DNA from 2 places in the Burkholderia sp. APQ4-4ca genome. Region 1 is predicted to be linked to the other one. Evidence: predicted binding sites of a transcription regulator. Region 1 holds the regulator's gene; the other holds the start of a gene.
What was found. The regulator LexA, encoded in region 1, represses DNA repair genes until DNA is damaged. The targets are predictions, from matches to a motif close to ACTGTATNNNNATACAGT.
Positions count from the first base shown of each region.

Region 2: a site for LexA is predicted at 4,880-4,897, ahead of AC3IFE_RS30965 (DUF2471 family protein). Genes of this name have one in related genera too.

Region 1 covers NZ_JBYQCG010000059.1:105,974-114,717, reverse strand. Annotated here, with positions in the region: gene AC3IFE_RS02425 (CysB family HTH-type transcriptional regulator) at 1-328, opposite strand, end outside; gene AC3IFE_RS02420 (sulfate/molybdate ABC transporter ATP-binding protein) at 404-1,462, opposite strand; gene cysW (sulfate ABC transporter permease subunit CysW) at 1,476-2,420, opposite strand; gene cysT (sulfate ABC transporter permease subunit CysT) at 2,417-3,310, opposite strand; gene AC3IFE_RS02405 (sulfate ABC transporter substrate-binding protein) at 3,446-4,483, opposite strand; gene lexA (transcriptional repressor LexA) at 4,748-5,395, shown strand; gene AC3IFE_RS02395 (hypothetical protein) at 5,421-5,756, shown strand; gene AC3IFE_RS02390 (DUF2939 domain-containing protein) at 5,786-6,505, shown strand; gene AC3IFE_RS02385 (universal stress protein) at 6,602-7,099, opposite strand; gene nodI (nodulation factor ABC transporter ATP-binding protein NodI) at 7,432-8,346, shown strand; gene AC3IFE_RS02375 (ABC transporter permease) at 8,353-8,744, shown strand, end outside.
Region 2 covers NZ_JBYQCG010000239.1:15,380-24,123, forward strand. Annotated here, with positions in the region: gene AC3IFE_RS30945 (hypothetical protein) at 1-284, opposite strand, end outside; gene AC3IFE_RS30950 (hypothetical protein) at 296-841, opposite strand; gene AC3IFE_RS30955 (AraC family transcriptional regulator) at 1,046-2,116, opposite strand; gene AC3IFE_RS30960 (2,4-dienoyl-CoA reductase FMN-binding domain-containing protein) at 2,192-4,225, shown strand; gene AC3IFE_RS30965 (DUF2471 family protein) at 4,412-4,816, opposite strand; gene AC3IFE_RS30970 (LysR family transcriptional regulator) at 4,982-5,875, opposite strand; gene AC3IFE_RS30975 (NAD(P)H-dependent oxidoreductase) at 5,962-6,741, shown strand; gene catC (muconolactone Delta-isomerase) at 6,897-7,187, opposite strand; gene catA (catechol 1,2-dioxygenase) at 7,231-8,133, opposite strand; gene AC3IFE_RS30990 (muconate/chloromuconate family cycloisomerase) at 8,166-8,744, opposite strand, start outside.

The sequences.
Region 1 (8,744 bases):
TCGGCAGCGCGTAGCGCGCCTGCGTGTGCGTCGTCGCGACGACGAGGTGGCCGCTGTCCTGATCGGCGAACTGGCGCGCGACGCGGCGCAGGTTCTCGGCGTCGAGCAGCATCCGCTCGATCAGCTGGTGCACCGCCTTGCCGGGCTCCGTGAGCCCCGTCAGCCGCTTGCCGCGCCGAATGAAGATGTCGACGCCCAGCTCATCTTCCAGATCCTTGATCTGTTTCGACACGCCCGACTGCGACGTGTACAGCACGTTCGCGACTTCCGTCAGGTTCATGTTCTGGCGCACCGCTTCGCGCACGAACCGCAATTGCTGAAAATTCATGGGTATGCCTCTTAGGCTGTCGTTGTTTGCTTGTCGAATCGGAGCGAATCCCGCCCTCTGCCCTGCATTGTCTCGTCAACGTGCGGGAAATACCCGCACCGCGCGCGGCACGGCGGTCGCGCCGTCGCCGACCTGCAGCGCAAGCGCGCGCCATGCGTCGCGGTCGAGTTCCGCCTCGAGCGCGCCGCCCGCGCGCGCCTCGAGCTCCACGCGCACCGAACCGCCGAGCGGAATCACGCGCCGCACGTCCACCGCGATGCCGTCGCGGTGCCCTTCGCCCGCCGGCCACAGCTGCAGATCGTGCGGCCGCACGTACGCGTTCGCGGGGCCCGCGAAATCGGCGTCGACCTCGATCGGCGCAGCCGCGCCCTCGGCGACGAAGCCGCGCCCGGCAACCGTGCCCGGCAGCCGGTTCGCCGCGCCGAGGAACTCGTACACGAACGCGCTTTGCGGATGATCGTAGACGTCCTGCGGGCTGCCGACCTGCTCGACGTGGCCGCGATTCAGCACGACGATGCGATCGGCCACCTCGAGCGCCTCTTCCTGGTCGTGCGTGACGAAGATCGTCGAGATGTGCAGGTCGTCGTGCAGGCGACGCAGCCAGCCGCGCAGTTCCTTGCGCACCTTCGCGTCGAGCGCGCCGAACGGTTCGTCGAGCAGCAGCACCTTCGGCTCGACCGCGAGCGCGCGGGCGAGCGCGATACGCTGGCGCTGGCCGCCCGACAGCTCGGACGGATAGCGCTGCGCGAGCCAGTCGAGCTGCACGAGCTTGAGCAGCTCGTGCACCTTCTCGCGAATCGCGGCTTCGGACGGCCGCTCGCGGCGCGGCTTCACGCGCAGCCCGAACGCGACGTTCTCGAACACCGTCATGTGGCGGAACAGCGCGTAGTGCTGGAACACGAAGCCGACCTGGCGCTCGCGCGCGCCGACCGACGCGACGTCGAGCCCCTGCAGCACGACCTGGCCGGCGTCCGCGTGCTCGAGGCCCGCGATCACGCGCAGCAGCGTGGTCTTGCCGCAGCCGGACGGCCCGAGCAGCGCGACCAGCTCGCCGGGCGGAAAGTCGAGCGAGACGTTGTCGAGCGCCGTGAAATCGCCGAAGCGCTTCTGAAGGTGACGGACGGTGATACCCATTCTGGTTGCCTCTTTACGATTTCGACGAAACGGCGCCGACAGGGCCGGCATGTGCGGGAACGGCGTCGTGCTTATCGGCCAGTTCGGCCGCGAGGTGACGCTCGGCGATCAGCTTCAGCGCGAGCGTGACGAGCGCGAGCAGCGCCAGCACCGACGCCACCGCGAACGCCGCCGCGAAGTTGTATTCGTTGTAAAGGATCTCCACGTGCAGCGGCATCGTGTCGGTCACGCCGCGGATGTGGCCGGACACGACCGACACCGCGCCGAACTCGCCCATCGCGCGCGCATTGCACAGGATCACGCCGTACAGCAGACCCCATCTCACGTTCGGCAGCGTCACGCGGCGGAAGATCTGCCAGCCCGACGCGCCGAGCACGCGCGCGGCTTCTTCCTCGTCGGTGCCTTGCGCCTGCATCAGCGGAATCAGCTCGCGCGCGACGAACGGGAACGTGACGAAGATCGTCGCGAGCACGATGCCCGGCACCGCGAAGATGATCTGCACGTCGTGATCCTGCAGCCACGGCCCGAACCAGCCCTGCGCGCCGAACAGCAGCACGTACACGAGGCCCGAGATCACCGGCGACACCGAGAACGGCAGGTCGATCAGCGTCGTCAGCAGCGCCTTGCCGCGGAATTCGAACTTCGCGATCGCCCACGACGCGCACATGCCGAACACGAGGTTCAGCGGCACCGCGATCACGGCGACGGTCAGCGTCAGCTTGATCGCCGACCACGCATCGGGATCGGCCAGCGATTCGAGATAGAAGCCGACGCCCTTGCGCAACGCCTCGACGAACACCGCGGCGAGCGGCACGACGAGGAAGAACGCGAGGAACGCCAGCGCGATGCCGGTGAGCAGCCAGCGCACGACGCGCGACTCGCTGACGGGGTCGAGCCGCTTCGCGGCACGCGCGGCCGGCGACGGGGTTTTCAGCACGACGGTGGCCTTCTGGCTCATTGCTGGCCTCCTGCCGCGACGGCGGTGACGGCGGCGGGCGCCGGGCCGCTCGCGCCCTTGCTCGTCCTGCGCTGCAGATACCACTGCAGCGTGTTGATCAGCAGCAGCATCAGGAACGACACGACCAGCATCACGACCGCCAGCGCGGTGGCGCCCGCGTAGTCGTATTGCTCGAGCTTGGTGATGATCAGCAGCGACGTGATCTCGGATTTCATCGGCACGTTGCCGGCGATGAAGATCACCGAACCGTATTCGCCGAGCGCACGCGCGAACGCCAGCGCGAAGCCGGTGAGCAGCGCCGGCAGCACGGCCGGCAGCACCACGCGGCGGAACGTCAGCCAGCGCGACGCGCCGAGGCACGCGGCGGCTTCTTCCTGCTCGCGCTCGAAATCCTCGAGCACCGGCTGCACGGTGCGCACGACGAACGGCAGCCCGATGAAGGTCAGCGCGACCAGCACGCCGACCGGCGTGAACGCGATCTTGATGCCGAGCGGCGCCAGATACTGGCCGACCCAGCCGTTGGTCGCGTACACGGCCGCGAGCGAGATGCCGGCCACCGACGTCGGCAGCGCGAACGGCAGGTCGACGACCGCGTCGACGAGGCGCTTGAACGGGAACGTGTAGCGCACCAGCACCCAGGCGACGAGGAAGCCGAACACGGCGTTGATCAGCGCGCCGCCGAGCGCGGCCGAGAACGTCAGCCGGTACGACGCGAGCACGCGCGGCGACGTGACGGCGGTGACGAACTGGTCCCACGACAGCGTCGCGGTCTTCAGGAACGTGGCGGCGAGCGGAATCAGCACCACGAGGCTCAAATAGGCCACCGTGATGCCGAGTGTCACGCCGAAACCGGGCAGCGCGCTCGGCTTGCGAAAGGTGTACGTCGTCATCGGATGCTCTTGCTGGGTCGATGCTGCTCACGGGCCCGACGCAAACGCCGGCGCAGTGCATCGCGCCGGCGGCCCGTCGGGGAGGCGGCGCGCTATCGTGGCGCGCCGCTTGTCGTTATGGTGTGACTGCGTGCGTTATTGCGGCTTGTAGATCGAATCGAACACGCCGCCGTCCGCGAAATGCGTCTTCTGCGCATTGGTCCAGCCGCCGAACGTGTCGTCGACCGTGTACAGCTTCAGCTTCGGGAACTGCTTGGTCAGCTCCGCCGGCACGTTCTTCGACCGCGGCCGATAGTAGTTGCGCGCCGCGATCTCCTGGCCTTGCGGGCTGTACAGGTAGTTCAGGTACGCCTCGGCCAGCTTGCGCGTGCCCTTCTTGTCGACCACCTTGTCGACCACCGCGACGGGCGGCTCGGCCAGGATGCTTACCGACGGCACGACGATCTCGAACTTGTCGGTGCCGAATTCCTTGACCGACAGGAAGGCCTCGTTTTCCCATGCGATCAGCACGTCGCCGATTCCGCGCTGCACGAAGCTCGTCGTCGCGCCACGCGCGCCCGAATCGAGCACGCCTGCGTTCTTGTAGAGCTTCGTGACGAATGCCTTCGCCGACTGCTCGTTGCCGCCCGGCTTGTGCAGCGCGTACGCCCATGCAGCCAGGTAGTTCCAGCGCGCGCCGCCCGAGGTTTTCGGGTTCGGCGTGACGATCGAGATGCCCGGCTTGGTCAGATCGTCCCAATCCTTGATCCCCTTCGGATTGCCCTTGCGCACGAGGAACACGATCGTCGACGTGTACGGCGACGCGTTGTCGGGCAGGCGCTTCTGCCAATCCTTGTTCACGAGCCCCTTGTTCGCGAGCGCGTCGATGTCGTAGGCCAGCGCCAGCGTGACGACGTCGGCCTGCAGGCCGTCGAGCACCGAGCGCGCCTGCGCGCCCGACCCGCCGTGCGACTGCTTGAAGTTGACGGTTTCGCCCGTCTTCGCCTTCCACTCCTTGCCGAACGCCTGGTTGAAATCCTGATACAGCTCGCGCGTCGGGTCGTACGACACGTTCAGGAACGTCGTGTCGGCCTGCGCGTGCGTCGCGACGCCCAGCGCCGCCGCCGCGCCCAGCGCGAGTGTTGCGATCAGGCGACCCGCTCCGCCCGCCAGCCCCGTATTGCGCTTCGCCATCCTTGGTTCTCCAGTGTTGTCGGTATTGCGATGTCGGGCCAGTCTATCGAACGGGTTACATGATTAAAAATAATCGTTCCTCATTTTTTAATACTCAAAAGTGCTAACGCAGACGGGACGGACGGTTGCGGCGGACAAACCGGCGTCCGGGAGTCGCGAAATCGCGCCGGAACCGGCGCGATCGCGTCGAACCTCAAGTAACACTTGAAATTCCCCAAGTACTGTATAAAAATACAGCTCACTGTCTATCCATACAGTTGAGCCATGACCAAACTCACCGCCCGTCAGCAGCAAGTGTTCGACTTGATCCGTCGCGCGATCGAGCGTTCCGGATTCCCGCCCACCCGTGCCGAGATCGCGGCCGAACTGGGCTTCAGCTCGCCGAATGCCGCCGAGGAGCACCTGCGCGCGCTGGCGCGCAAGGGCGTGATCGAGCTGGCGGCCGGCGCATCGCGCGGCATCCGGCTGCTCGGCATCGACGACGCCCCGCACCAGTTCACGCTGCCGCACGCCGGCCTGATGCAGCTGTCGCTGCCGCTCGTCGGCCGCGTCGCGGCCGGTAGCCCGATCCTCGCGCAGGAGCACATCTCGCAGCACTACGCGTGCGATCCCGCGCTGTTCACCAGCAAGCCCGACTACCTGCTGAAGGTGCGCGGCCTGTCGATGCGCGACGCCGGCATTCTCGACGGCGACCTCCTCGCCGTGCAGAAGCGCACGGAAGCGAAGGACGGCCAGATCATCGTCGCGCGTCTCGGCGACGACGTCACGGTCAAGCGCCTGATGCGTCGGCCCGGCGGCCTCGAGCTGATCGCGGAGAACCCGGATTACGAAAACATCTTCGTCAAGGCCGGCAGCGCGGATTTCGCGCTGGAAGGCATCGCCGTCGGGCTGATCCGCTCGGGCGAACTCTGACATTCCGTCTCGCTAGGAGAACATCATGGAACGCCTTTCCCGCCTGCTGCCTTTCCGTCAATTCGGTCGCCTGCGTCATCTGCGCGGCCGCACGCCCTGCGCACCGCTGTCCGCGGCGGCGCCTGTGCAAGAAGAAATCGCAGTCGAACGGCAGGCGTCCCTGCTGCCGTCAGCGCTTCCCGCGTTCGCGCGGGTGTCGCTGAACGCCGGTCTGAATCACGCGGAACCCGCGCGCCGTGCGCCGGTGCGCGTCTATCACGGCCGCTCGCGCCTGATCATGGTGGGCACGATCGATGCCGTGTGCCGGATGATCGATCGCTGCATCGCTGAGGAACGATCGGCCACGCCGGGCGGTCTCTGATTGCGGAATCTTCCCGCACCGGAGGCAACGTGACTGAACCGTCGCGCCGCGCATGGCGAATCAAGCCGCTGCTGATCGTTGCGCTGGTCGTCGCCCTCATTGCGGCGCTCGGCTATGCGTACGCGTCGCCGTATGTCGCGCTCGGTCGCCTGAAATCGGCGATCGATGCGCGCGATGCGCAGGCGATCAGCGAGTATGTCGACTTTCCGTCGCTACGCATCAGCCTGAAGCAGCAGGTCACGGAAGAGTTGATGCGCCGGATCGACGCCGTGAAGAAGAACAATCCGTTCGCGGTGATTGGCGCACTCATCGGGTCCGCGCTGATCGGCCCGCTGGTCGATGCGTACGCGACGCCGGAAGGCGTCGCCGCGTTGATGAGCGGATTGCCGCCGCGCGGCAATCCGGGCGAGCGCCCGCCTGAATGGTCGAGTCAGCCGCCAGCAGGCAATGCGTCCGGCAACGCGCCTGCCGCACCGCCCGCCAATCCGCCGCCGGCAAGTACTGCGGTACCGGGCGGCAACGCGGCTGCTTCGGCGGCATCGTCGCCGGCACCCGCGCCCGCCACACCGGCTAGCCCGAGCGAAACGCCGCAAGCGCCGCGCCAGCAGCAAACCAGCGCGGGCTATCGGAACATCGATGAATTCGTCGTCACGTATCAGCGCAGCGCCGATGGCACGCGCTATGCGGCGATCTTCCACCGCTTCGGGCTGTTCTCGTGGAAATTGTCCGGAATCGACCTGCACGCATAACAAGCTGCGCGCGATGCGCGCATCGCCGATGCAGCGCGACGCCTGACCGGCCCGTACCACCGGTCAGGCTGTCAGGCGGATCACCCGGCCTTTAGATCATTGGCCGCTCGCCGTGGCCGCTTCACGTTCGCGCGCGATTTCGGCCTTCTGCTCTTCGGCCGACGAACACGCGACCAGAATGCTGCAGTTCACGCGATCGAGCAGTTGCGTATTGCCCGACCCCATCCACCATCTCGACAATCCGCTGCGGCACCGGTGGCCGACGACGACGAGGTCGACCTTCAGCTCGGACGCGAGATTCGCGATTTCGTCAATCGGGTAACCGAATGCGAAATGGCCTTCGGCCTGGACGCCGCGCTCGCGCAGCCAGTTCACGCCTTCCTGCAGGATTTCGCGCGCGGTTTCCTCGAAGCGGCCGCATGCGACATCGGTCAGCAAACCCGCGCTTTGCGCAATGCTCGAACGCATGTCCACGACCGAAAGCAAGTGCGTTTCGGCCTTCAGATCCATTGCGAGATTGGCGCCGTAACGCAGCGCCTTGCGCCCTTCGAGCGTGCCGTCGTAACACAGCAAAATCTTGTTGTAGCTAGCCATGAAGCCTCCCTATCGCGACAACGAGCCTACGCATTCATCATGGTGCGCCGCAATTCAGGACGCAAGGGATGGAAAACGCTGATTCGTCCCGCGTGGCGCGTGCGCGATGATGCGGTGCACGATCGGTGCGCACTTGCATCGCACCGTGCACGCATGCCCTTGAGCGATGCAGCCGATGCACTAGAATGGCCCCGTTCCACGTCCGGCGCGCCATCTCGCGCCCGCGTCGCATGCTTCGGCCATGCCCATGTGACACGCCTTCGCGCGATCCGTTCGCACATCGGCCCGCGCACCGGCAGCGGAACGCGCCCGCTTACAACGACAACACGCCCATGTCCGTCGCACCGATCGATTTCCGCAACGTCGAAAAGCGCTATGGCGACAAGCTCGTCGTCAATGGCCTGTCCTTCAACGTGAAGGCCGGCGAATGCTATGGCCTGCTCGGGCCGAACGGCGCCGGCAAGACCACGACGCTGAAGATGCTGCTCGGCCTCGCGCATCCCGACGCGGGCACGATTGCGCTGTGCGGCGAACCGGTTCCATCACGCGCGCGACATGCACGCCGGCGCGTCGGCGTCGTTCCGCAGTTCGACAACCTCGACCCCGACTTCACCGTCCGCGAAAACCTGCTCGTGTTCAGCCGCTATTTCGGGATGTCGGCGCAGGCCGCACGCGCGCTCGTGCCGCCGTTGCTCGAATTCGCCAAGCTGGAGAACAAGGCCGACGCGAAGGTCGGCGAGCTGTCGGGCGGCATGAAGCGCCGCCTGACCCTCGCCCGCGCGCTCGTCAACGATCCCGACGTGCTGGTACTCGACGAGCCGACGACGGGCCTCGATCCGCAGGCGCGGCACCTGATGTGGGAACGGCTGCGCTCACTGCTCGCGCGCGGCAAGACGATCCTGATCACCACGCATTTCATGGAAGAAGCCGAGCGCCTGTGCGATCGGCTGTGCGTGATCGAGGAAGGCCGCAAGATCGCCGAAGGCGCGCCGCACGCATTGATCGAATCGGAGATCGGCTGCGACGTGATCGAGATCTACGGGCCCGATCCGGCCGCGCTGCGCGACGAATTGTCGGCGCTCGCGAAGCACACCGAGATCAGCGGCGAGACGCTGTTCTGCTATGTGACCGACCCCGAACCGCTCAGCGCGCGACTCAAGGGCCGCACGGGGTTGCGCTATCTGCATCGCCCGGCCAATCTGGAGGATGTGTTCCTGCGGCTCACGGGCCGCGAGATGCAGGACTGATCGACCATGGACGTTCGCAACTACTCCGCCACCACGCCGTCGGCCCCGCCACGCGAATCACGCTTCGCGATCGCGATGCCGGCGAACGCCAGCAACTGGGTCGCCGTCTGGCGGCGCAACTATCTCGTATGGCGCAAGCTCGCGCTCGCATCGATGTTCGGCAATCTCGCCGATCCGATGATCTATCTGTTCGGGCTGGGTTTCGGGCTCGGCCTGATGCTCGGCCATGTCGACGGCGTGTCGTATATCGCGTTCCTCGCGGCCGGCACGGTCGGCTCAAGCGTGATGATGTCCGCGAGCTTCGAATCGATGTATTCGGGTTTCTCGCGGATGCATGTGCAGCGCACGTGGGAAGCGATCATGCATACGCCGCTCGCGCTCGGCGACATCGTGCTCGG
Region 2 (8,744 bases), on a different contig from region 1:
TTGGCGGGGCGCAGCAGATAAGCCGAACCGTCGGTCATGTTGCGAATGCCGTAGACGAACTGGCGATCCTGGTCGCCGGCATAGGCGACATTCAATCGATCGCCATCGGCGATGAACAGGCGCGTCGTCCGGTTGGTCCTGAACACGAGGGGGGACGCGAGCGAATCGAGTTTGAGCGTGATTTCCTCGGTACTTTGCGTCGTCGCGCCCAGGTTGTTGCTCCAGACCTTCGTCTCGATCGATTGCTGGCTGATTGCCGTCACGCGGCCGGATACGGTCTGCATGTCGTGGTTCGTCATCGGCTGCTGCGCTCCGCGCTGAAACCGGACGGTTCGCCTAGCCAGCAATCCTGGGCTTCGCGTCGCTGCGGCTGGAAGATCAGGTCGGACAAGCCGCCGATGGCGACCAGGTTGCCCACCAGACCGACGATGGACACGACGGTGGCCAGTGCCGAGGTGAACGCCCAACCCGAATGGAGTGCCGCGGCAGCGGTACCCAGACTCAGCACGACCAGGCACGACGCCCAGGCAAGCAGGGACAGGTTCCGTCGCTTGTGCGCGATCACGTCGTACGGCGCGATGGCAAGGCTGCCGCTCCTGATCCACGCGATCCGGCGACGGCCGCGATGCTCGAATGTGCAAGCGCGCACCGACATGCCGGGTCTCAGTTTCTCGATCTGCTTGAATGCTTCTTCATCGACGTCGTTGGCCGTGACGAAGTAGCAGACGTTCTGCATCGTCAAACGGTATGGCGGGTTCTTCCTGACATCGGCCTTGACTCGGATGAGGTTGGTATCGACGCGGTCGATCGTGGCCTCGATCAGGGTGGTGCGATTGGGCATGGGTCGGAGAGGGCGCGGGTCCGCGCGACGTCGTTTTGATGTGGCGCCCATCATACGCCAACGCTTTCGGCCCACCGTCCGGCATTGCCGGGCGACGGGTGGCCCGGCGCGTGGCAATGAAATCCGCGCGTAGCGGCAGCCGTACGCTGCCGCCGGCGGTTCGGCGTTATTCGCGTACCAGTGCCCGGGTCACCGCTGACGCGATCACTCAGCCGCCGCGTCCCGAAACGCGCTCGGCGTCTGCCCCGCCCAGCGCCGGAACGCGCGTGTGAAATTCGCCGGGTCGGTGAATTGCAGCCGCTCGGCGATCGTCTTCAGATCGAGATCCGACGCGGCGAGCAACTGTTTTGCGTCGCGAAACCGCGCTTCGTCGAGCAATTGCCGATAGCTCGACCCGGCTTCCTCCAGCCGGCGCCGTAGCGTGCGCGTCGATACGAGCAGCGCGTCGGCGAGCATGTCCGGCCCCGGATAATCGCCGGCTGCGCGCGCCAGTTCCGCCCGCACGCGCTCGACCAGATCGCCTTCCTCCTGCCGCACCTGCGCATATTCGCGCTCGACCTGCACGAGCGCTTGCCGGTGCGCGACTTCGTCGGCGAACGGCAGCGGCCAGTCGAGCACGTCGCGCGCGATCCACAGCGCATTGGCCGCGCAGCCGAATGCCACCGGCGGCAACGTATCGCGATAGCGCGCGAAATACGCGGGCTCCGGCCACGCGAATTGCAGCCTGATCGGCGGCGACGCGCGGCCGGACCATTGCGAGATGTTCTGCGCGAGCCCCGTCAGCACGAATTCGAACATCACGTGATGCTGCAGCACGGGGTTCGCCTGCACGCCGTGCAGTTCGAGCGTCGCGCCGCGCTCGTCTTCCGCATAGGTCAGCCGGTACTGGCGATTGCGCATCCGGAAGTAGCGCTGCGTGACCGACAGCGCGTCGCGGATGTCCCGCGCGGTCAGCGTCGCATAGCCGAGAAAGCCGTGCACGGTCGGTTTCAGCAGCAGCCCGAACGCGAGCCCGATGCCCGGATCGCCGCCGATTTCGATCGCGTTGAGCACGAGCCGCCCCCATTGCGACGGCGCGACGCGCGCGTCCGGCTCGGCCAGCACCGCGTCGCGCAGGCCCGTGCCGGCGCGCACGGCGGCCAGGTCGACGCCGCGCGCGGCCAACGCCTGCAGCAGCAGGCGCGGATAGGCGACCGGAATCGTCGGCCGGCGCAGCCCGAGGCGATCCTTGCGAGACGGGGAAGTCATGTCGATTTGGCCGGAAATGACAAGCATTATGGCTGTTTGCCCCCTCACGTTCAAGGCGACGCACGCCTACGATGGCAGGCATCGCTTATTGGCCGAATCATCATGACGACACCCTTTCCCCACCTGCTCGCACCGCTCGATCTCGGCTTCACGACGCTGAAGAATCGCGTGCTGATGGGCTCGATGCACACCGGCCTCGAGGACAGCCGCAAGACGCTGCCGCGCCTCGCCGACTATTTCGCCGAGCGCGCGCGCGGCGGGGTCGGCCTGATCGTGACCGGCGGCTTCGCGCCGAACGTGGCCGGCTGGACCAAGCCGTTCGGCGGCACGCTGATGACGTCGGCCGCCGCGCGCCGACATCGCGAGATCACCGGCGCCGTGCATGCGGAGGACGGCAAGATCGCGCTGCAGATCCTGCATACGGGCCGCTACGGCTATCACCCGTTCGCGGTCGCGCCGTCGAAGATCAAGTCGCCGATCTCGCCGTTCGCGCCGCACGAACTGAGCGCGCGCGGCGTCGAGCGGCAGATCCGCGTGTTCGTGCGCTGCGCGAAGCTGGCGCGCGAGGCCGGTTACGACGGCGTCGAGATCATGGGCTCCGAGGGCTACCTGATCAACCAGTTCATCTCGATGCACACGAACAAGCGCACCGACCAGTGGGGCGGGTCGTACGAGAACCGCATCCGCTTGCCGATCGAGATCATCGAGCGCACGCGCGAAGCGGTCGGCCGCGACTTCATCCTGATCTATCGGCTGTCGATGCTCGACCTGATTCCGGACGGCAGCGACTGGCGCGAAACCGTGCAGCTCGCGAAGGCGGTCGAGCGCGCGGGCGCCACCATCATCAACACGGGGATCGGCTGGCATGAGGCGCGCGTGCCGACGATCGCGACGTCGGTGCCGCGCGGCGCGTTCGCATGGGTGACGAAGAAGATGAAGGGCGAGGTCGGCATCCCGCTCGTGACGACCAACCGGATCAACCGGCCCGAAGTGGCCGAGCAGATTCTCGCGGACGGCTGCGCGGACATGGTGTCGATGGCGCGCCCGCTGCTCGCGGATGCCGAGTTCGTCGTCAAGGCCGCGCAGGGTCGCGCCGACGAGATCAATACCTGCATCGGCTGCAACCAGGCGTGCCTCGACCACGCGTTCAAGAACAAGATCGCATCGTGCCTGCTGAATCCGCGCGCGTGCCACGAGACGGAGCTGAAATACACGCCCGCGGCGCAGCCGAAGCGGATCGCGGTGGTCGGTGCGGGGCCGGCCGGGCTCGCGTGTTCGACCGTGCTCGCGCAGCGGGGCCATCAGGTCGACCTGTTCGACGGCGCGGCCGAGATCGGCGGCCAGTTCAATATGGCGAAGCGGATTCCGGGCAAGGAGGAGTTTCATGAAGCGCTGCGCTACTTCGGCCGGCAGGTCGAGTTGACCGGCGTGAAGCTGCACCTGAACCGCCGCGTCGACGCGAGCGACCTGATCGCGGGCGGCTACGACGAGATCGTGCTCGCCACGGGCGTCGCGCCGCGCGACCCGAAGATTCCGGGGCAGGACGGGTCGAACGTGCTCGCCTATATCGACGTGCTCGCGGGCAAACAGCCGGTCGGCCGACGGGTCGCGGTGGTGGGCGCGGGCGGGATCGGCTTCGATGTCGCCGAATATCTGGTTCAGGACGGCGAATCGCCGGCACTCGATCTGGACGAATGGAAGGCCGAGTGGGGCGTGACCGACCCGGCCGAGACGCGCGGCGGCGTGACGCGTGCGCAGGTATCGGCGCCGGCGCGGGAAGTGACGCTGCTGCAGCGCAAGGCCGCGCCGCTCGGCAAGGGGCTCGGCAAGACGACCGGCTGGATTCACCGCGCGACGCTGAAGATGAAGCAGGTGAAGATGATCGGCGGCGTGAACTACGAACGGATCGACGCGCGCGGGCTGCATGTGTCGTACGGCGAACAGCGCGCCGATCATGAACTGATCGAAGCCGACACGATCGTGCTTTGCACCGGGCAGGAGCCGCAGCGCGCGTTGCTCGCGCCGTTGCAGGCGGCCGGGCGCTCGGTGCACCTGATCGGCGGCGCGGAACTGGCCGCCGAACTCGACGCGAAGCGCGCGATCGATCAGGGCGCGCGGCTCGCGGCGCGGTTGTAACGGGCGGGCGCTGCGAAGGTCGTTCGGCCGGTCGTCGCGTGGCGATGATCGGCCTGCACGACGGTTCGCGGCTTGTTGCGCCGTTTCACGCGCGCAGAACCATAACCAACGACCGCGCCGCCCGCGCCACCACGCAACGTGGCGGCGCGAGCCCGCCAGCCCGAAACCGCGATCGACCGGCGCGGCTCAGGCCGCTTCGGCCCGCTCTTCCTGCTCCGCTTCGAGCATCGCCTTGACGATCAGGTAGACGGCCGGCAGGTCGTCGTCGTCGCGGTGCCAGTCGACCGGCTCTTCGACGTCCGCGGCGACCAGCCGGCTGTCGCGCAGCCGGATGAACGCGTCGACGACGGTCGGATCGTTGCGGTTCAGGAAACCGGGATTCGAGAACGCCAGTTCTTCGACGTTCAGCAGCGCCTGCCAGCTCATCGTGCGGACGGCCGCCGGATGCGTGCGGCGGCGCAGGCCGAGCGCCCGTTGCGCGGGGCCGCCGACGACACGCTGCAGATCGACGACGGCCCGCTGCGCGGCACGCTCGAAGTGGACGGGGTTGAAGCCGGGTTGCTCGGGATCGAATGCGGAAGCCTGGAACATGGTCGCCTCACAAAAGTCCGTTCGTCTATGGATGACGGAATTCGGGTCAAATGGTGCAAAAGCACTGTAAATATATACAGTGTTCGGCGCGGTTTCAAGCCCCGAATGCAGGATTTCGTCCGTAGGCGCTCGACGCGGGCGAATCGCCTCGATCGGGCGGACGACTTACACCGCCGCCGCGATCGTCTCGCGCAGCCATCGATGCGCCGGATCGCGATGCACGCGCTCGTGCCACAGCATCGACATTTCATAGCCGGGCACCTCGACCGGCGCGTCCACCACGCGCAGCGCGGGCACGTCGCGCACCAGCCGCTCGGGCAGCATCGCGACGAGATCGGTGCTCGCGACGGCCGACATCACGAACAGGAAGTGCGGCACCGACAGCACGACGCGCCGCGTGGCTCCCCTCTTCGCGAGTACTTCGTCCGTCACGCCGAAGAAGCCGCCGCCGTCGGGCGACACGATCACGTGCTCGAGCGCGCCGAATTGCGCAAGCGTCGGGCGCCGCTTCAGCTTCGGATGACCGGCGCGGCCGATCAGCACGTAACGCTCGACGAACAGCGGCAGGCGCCGCATGCCGGGCGGCGCGCCGTCGGTCGTATGGAAAGCGAGGTCGATGCCGTTTCGTTCGGCTTCCTGCTCGATGCGCGGCGGCACGAGTTCGACGACAGCCAGCCGCGTGCCGGGCGCGGTCGAACGCAGCATGCGCAGCGCGGGCAGCACGATCGTCGATTCGCCGTAGTCGGTCGCGGCCACGCGCCACGTGTGCGTTGCGGTCGCGGGATCGAACGGCGTGGCCGGCATCACCGCGCGTTCGACGGCTTCGAGCGCCTCGCGCAACGGCTCGCGCAGCGCTTCCGCGCGCGCGGTCGGCCGCATCCCGCGCGGCCCCGGCAGCAGCAGCGGATCGCCGAACACGTCGCGCAGCTTCTGCAACTGCACGCTGACCGACGGCTGCGACATGTTCAGCTTCTCGGCCGCGCGCGTGACGTTGTGCTCCGCGAGCAGCACGTCCAGCGTGACGAGCAGGTTCAGATCGAGCCTTCTGAGATTATTCATGGCTATAGCTGGAATATCAGGAATTCATTTCAAATATACCTTCGAGGGCGGCATCCTGCAGTCATTCAATCCACGGAGTGACGACCATGAATGTACTGATTGTGTATGCCCATCCGGAACCGCGTTCGCTGAACGGCGCGCTACGCGATTTCGCGGTCGCGCATCTCGAAGCGGCCGGCCACGCGGTGCAGGTCAGCGACCTGTATGCGATGAACTGGAAGGCGGCGTTCGATGCGAACGACGTGATCGATCATGCGCCCGACGCGCGCTTCGATCCCGTGCTCGATTCGAAACGTGCGTTCGCGGAAGGTACGCAGAGCGAAGACATCGCGCGCGAGCAGGACAAGCTGAAGTGGGCCGACGCGGTGATCCTGCAGTTTCCGCTGTGGTGGTTCTCGATGCCCGCGATCATGAAAGGCTGGTTCGAGCGCGTGTATGCATACGGCTTTGCGTACGGCGTCGGCGAGCATTCCGATACGCACTGGGGCGACCGCTACGGCGAAGGGTCGCTGGCCGGCAAGCGGGCGATGATCGTCGTCACGACGGGCGGGTGGGAGCCGCACTACAGCCCGCGCGGCATCAACGGGCCGATCGACGACTTGCTGTTCCCGATCCAGCACGGGGTGCTGTATTACCCGGGGTTCGACGTGCTGCCGCCGTTCGTGATCTACCGGACGGGCAAGATGAATGCCGCGCGCTTCGACGAAACGCGTTCGGCGCTCGGCCAGCGTCTGGACGATTTGTGGACCACGTCGCCGATTCCGTTTCGCCGGCAGAACGCGGGCGATTACGAGATTCCGGCGCTGACGTTGAAGGACGAGATCGCGCCGGGGAAGGTAGGGTTTGCCGCGCACCTGGCTGCCTGACGATGGCTGCACACCGTGATGCGGGGTGACGCGGACACCCGCCGCCAACGCAAAATGCAAAAAACCCGGGCGGCCTGCGTGACATCGCCGGCCGCCCGGGTCGTGCATCTCGTGGCATCGCGCGGCCGTGGGTCACGGCCACGATGCATCGTTGCTTACCGATCGTCTTCCCGCACCGAAGACGGATGCCGGCACAGCGCCCGCACTTCCATCTCCATATACGGAAACAGCGGCAACTGGCTCAGCACGTCATGCAGCTGCTGCACGCTGTCGACGTCGAAGATGCTGACGTTCGCATACTGCCCGGCGATTCGCCACAGATGGCGCCAGACGCCTTCGTTCATCAGCCGCTGGCACATCGCCTTTTCTTCCGCCTTCAGCGTGGCCGCCTTGACCGGATCCATGTCCGCCGGCAGGCGAACGGTCATTTCCACATGAAACAGCATCCTGCACTCCTTGCGTGGTCGATTCGTCGAAGGGAAAGCGTGTTCACGCCTGCGCGCGGGCCCGCTCGACCTCGCTGCCCGGCACGTCCTGCTTTTCCTTGAGCAGCGAGAAGTCGAAGTCGATCAGCGCGAACTGCCCGTCGACGCCGTACGGCTTGCCTTCCGCGCCCTCCGCCTGCTTGACCGGCGGGATCAGCCCGTCGCGCGTCGCGAACGCGAAGTCGTCCCACAGATGCGGATCGCCATCGATGTTGATCTGCGTCGTCAGCTTACGATAACCGTCCGCCGAAACGAAGAAGTGGATGTGTGCCGGACGATGGCCGTGGCGGCCGAGCTGGTCGAGCAGTTGCTCGGTCTTGCTGCCCGGCGGCACGCTGTAGCCGACCGGCAGCACGCTGCGGAAGCTGTAGCGGCCTTCGGCATCGGTACGGATCGAGCGGCGCAGGTTGAACGCGGGCTGCGACGCGTCGAAGTACGAGTAATTGCCCAGATGGTTCGCATGCCACACCTCGACCAGCGCGTTCGCGAGCGGCGCGCCGTCCTGGCCGAGTACCCGGCCGCGCATGATCAGCGTCTGGCCCGGATCGGTGCCGTCGTCGAGGCGCGCGTGGCCGACCGATTCCGGCGCGCCGGCGACATACAGCGGGCCTTCGATCGTGCGCGGCGTGCCGCCCTGGATGCCGGCCTTGGCCTCGGCTTCGTCCATCCGCACGTCGAGGAAGCGCTCGAGGCCGAGGCCCGCGGCGATCAGCCCGAATTCGCGGCCGGCTTCGTTCAGGTAGTTCAGCGCGGTCCAGAACTCGCTCGGCTGCACGTCGAAGTCCTCGATCGTGTAGCAGATATCTTTCACGATCCGGTTGACGATCGCGCGCACGCGCGGGTTGCCGGGCTTCTCGGCGGCGTCGTCGAAGGTTTTCAGCAGGGCGTCGATGGCTTGCTTGTTCATCTGTGTCTCCGGTGTCGGTTGTCGTGTGGGGATCAGCGGGCGCCGCGTCGCATCCGTTCGATGCGGGCCCAGTCGAAGGTGATGCCGAGGCCGGGCGTCGCCGGCAGATGCAGCTTGAAATCCTGATAGCGCAGCGGCTCGACGAGGATCTCCTCGGTGAGCAGCAGCGGGCCGAACAGTTCGGTGCCCCATTTCAGCGAGTCGAACGTGCTGAACAGTTGCGCGGACGCCATCGTGCCGGCCGCGCCTTCGAGCATCGTGCCGCCGTACAGTTCGATGCCGGCCGCCGCCGCGATCGACGCGACGCTCGCCGCGCCCTGCAGGCCGCCCGATTGCGCGATCTTCACCGCGAACACGTCGGCTGCGCGATCCTGCGCGAGCGCGAACGCATCGACGGGGCCGTGCAGCGCCTCGTCGGCCATGATCGGCACCTGCGCGAGCTGCGTCAGGCGTTTGAGCCCCGCGCGGTTGGTCGCGGCGATCGGCTGCTCGACGAGGCTCACGCCGGCGTCGGCGAGCCGCGCGCCGGCCCAGATCGCATCGGTTTCGCTCCACGCCTGGTTCACGTCGACCCGCACGTCGCCGCGCTCGCCGAGCGCGTGCTTGATCGC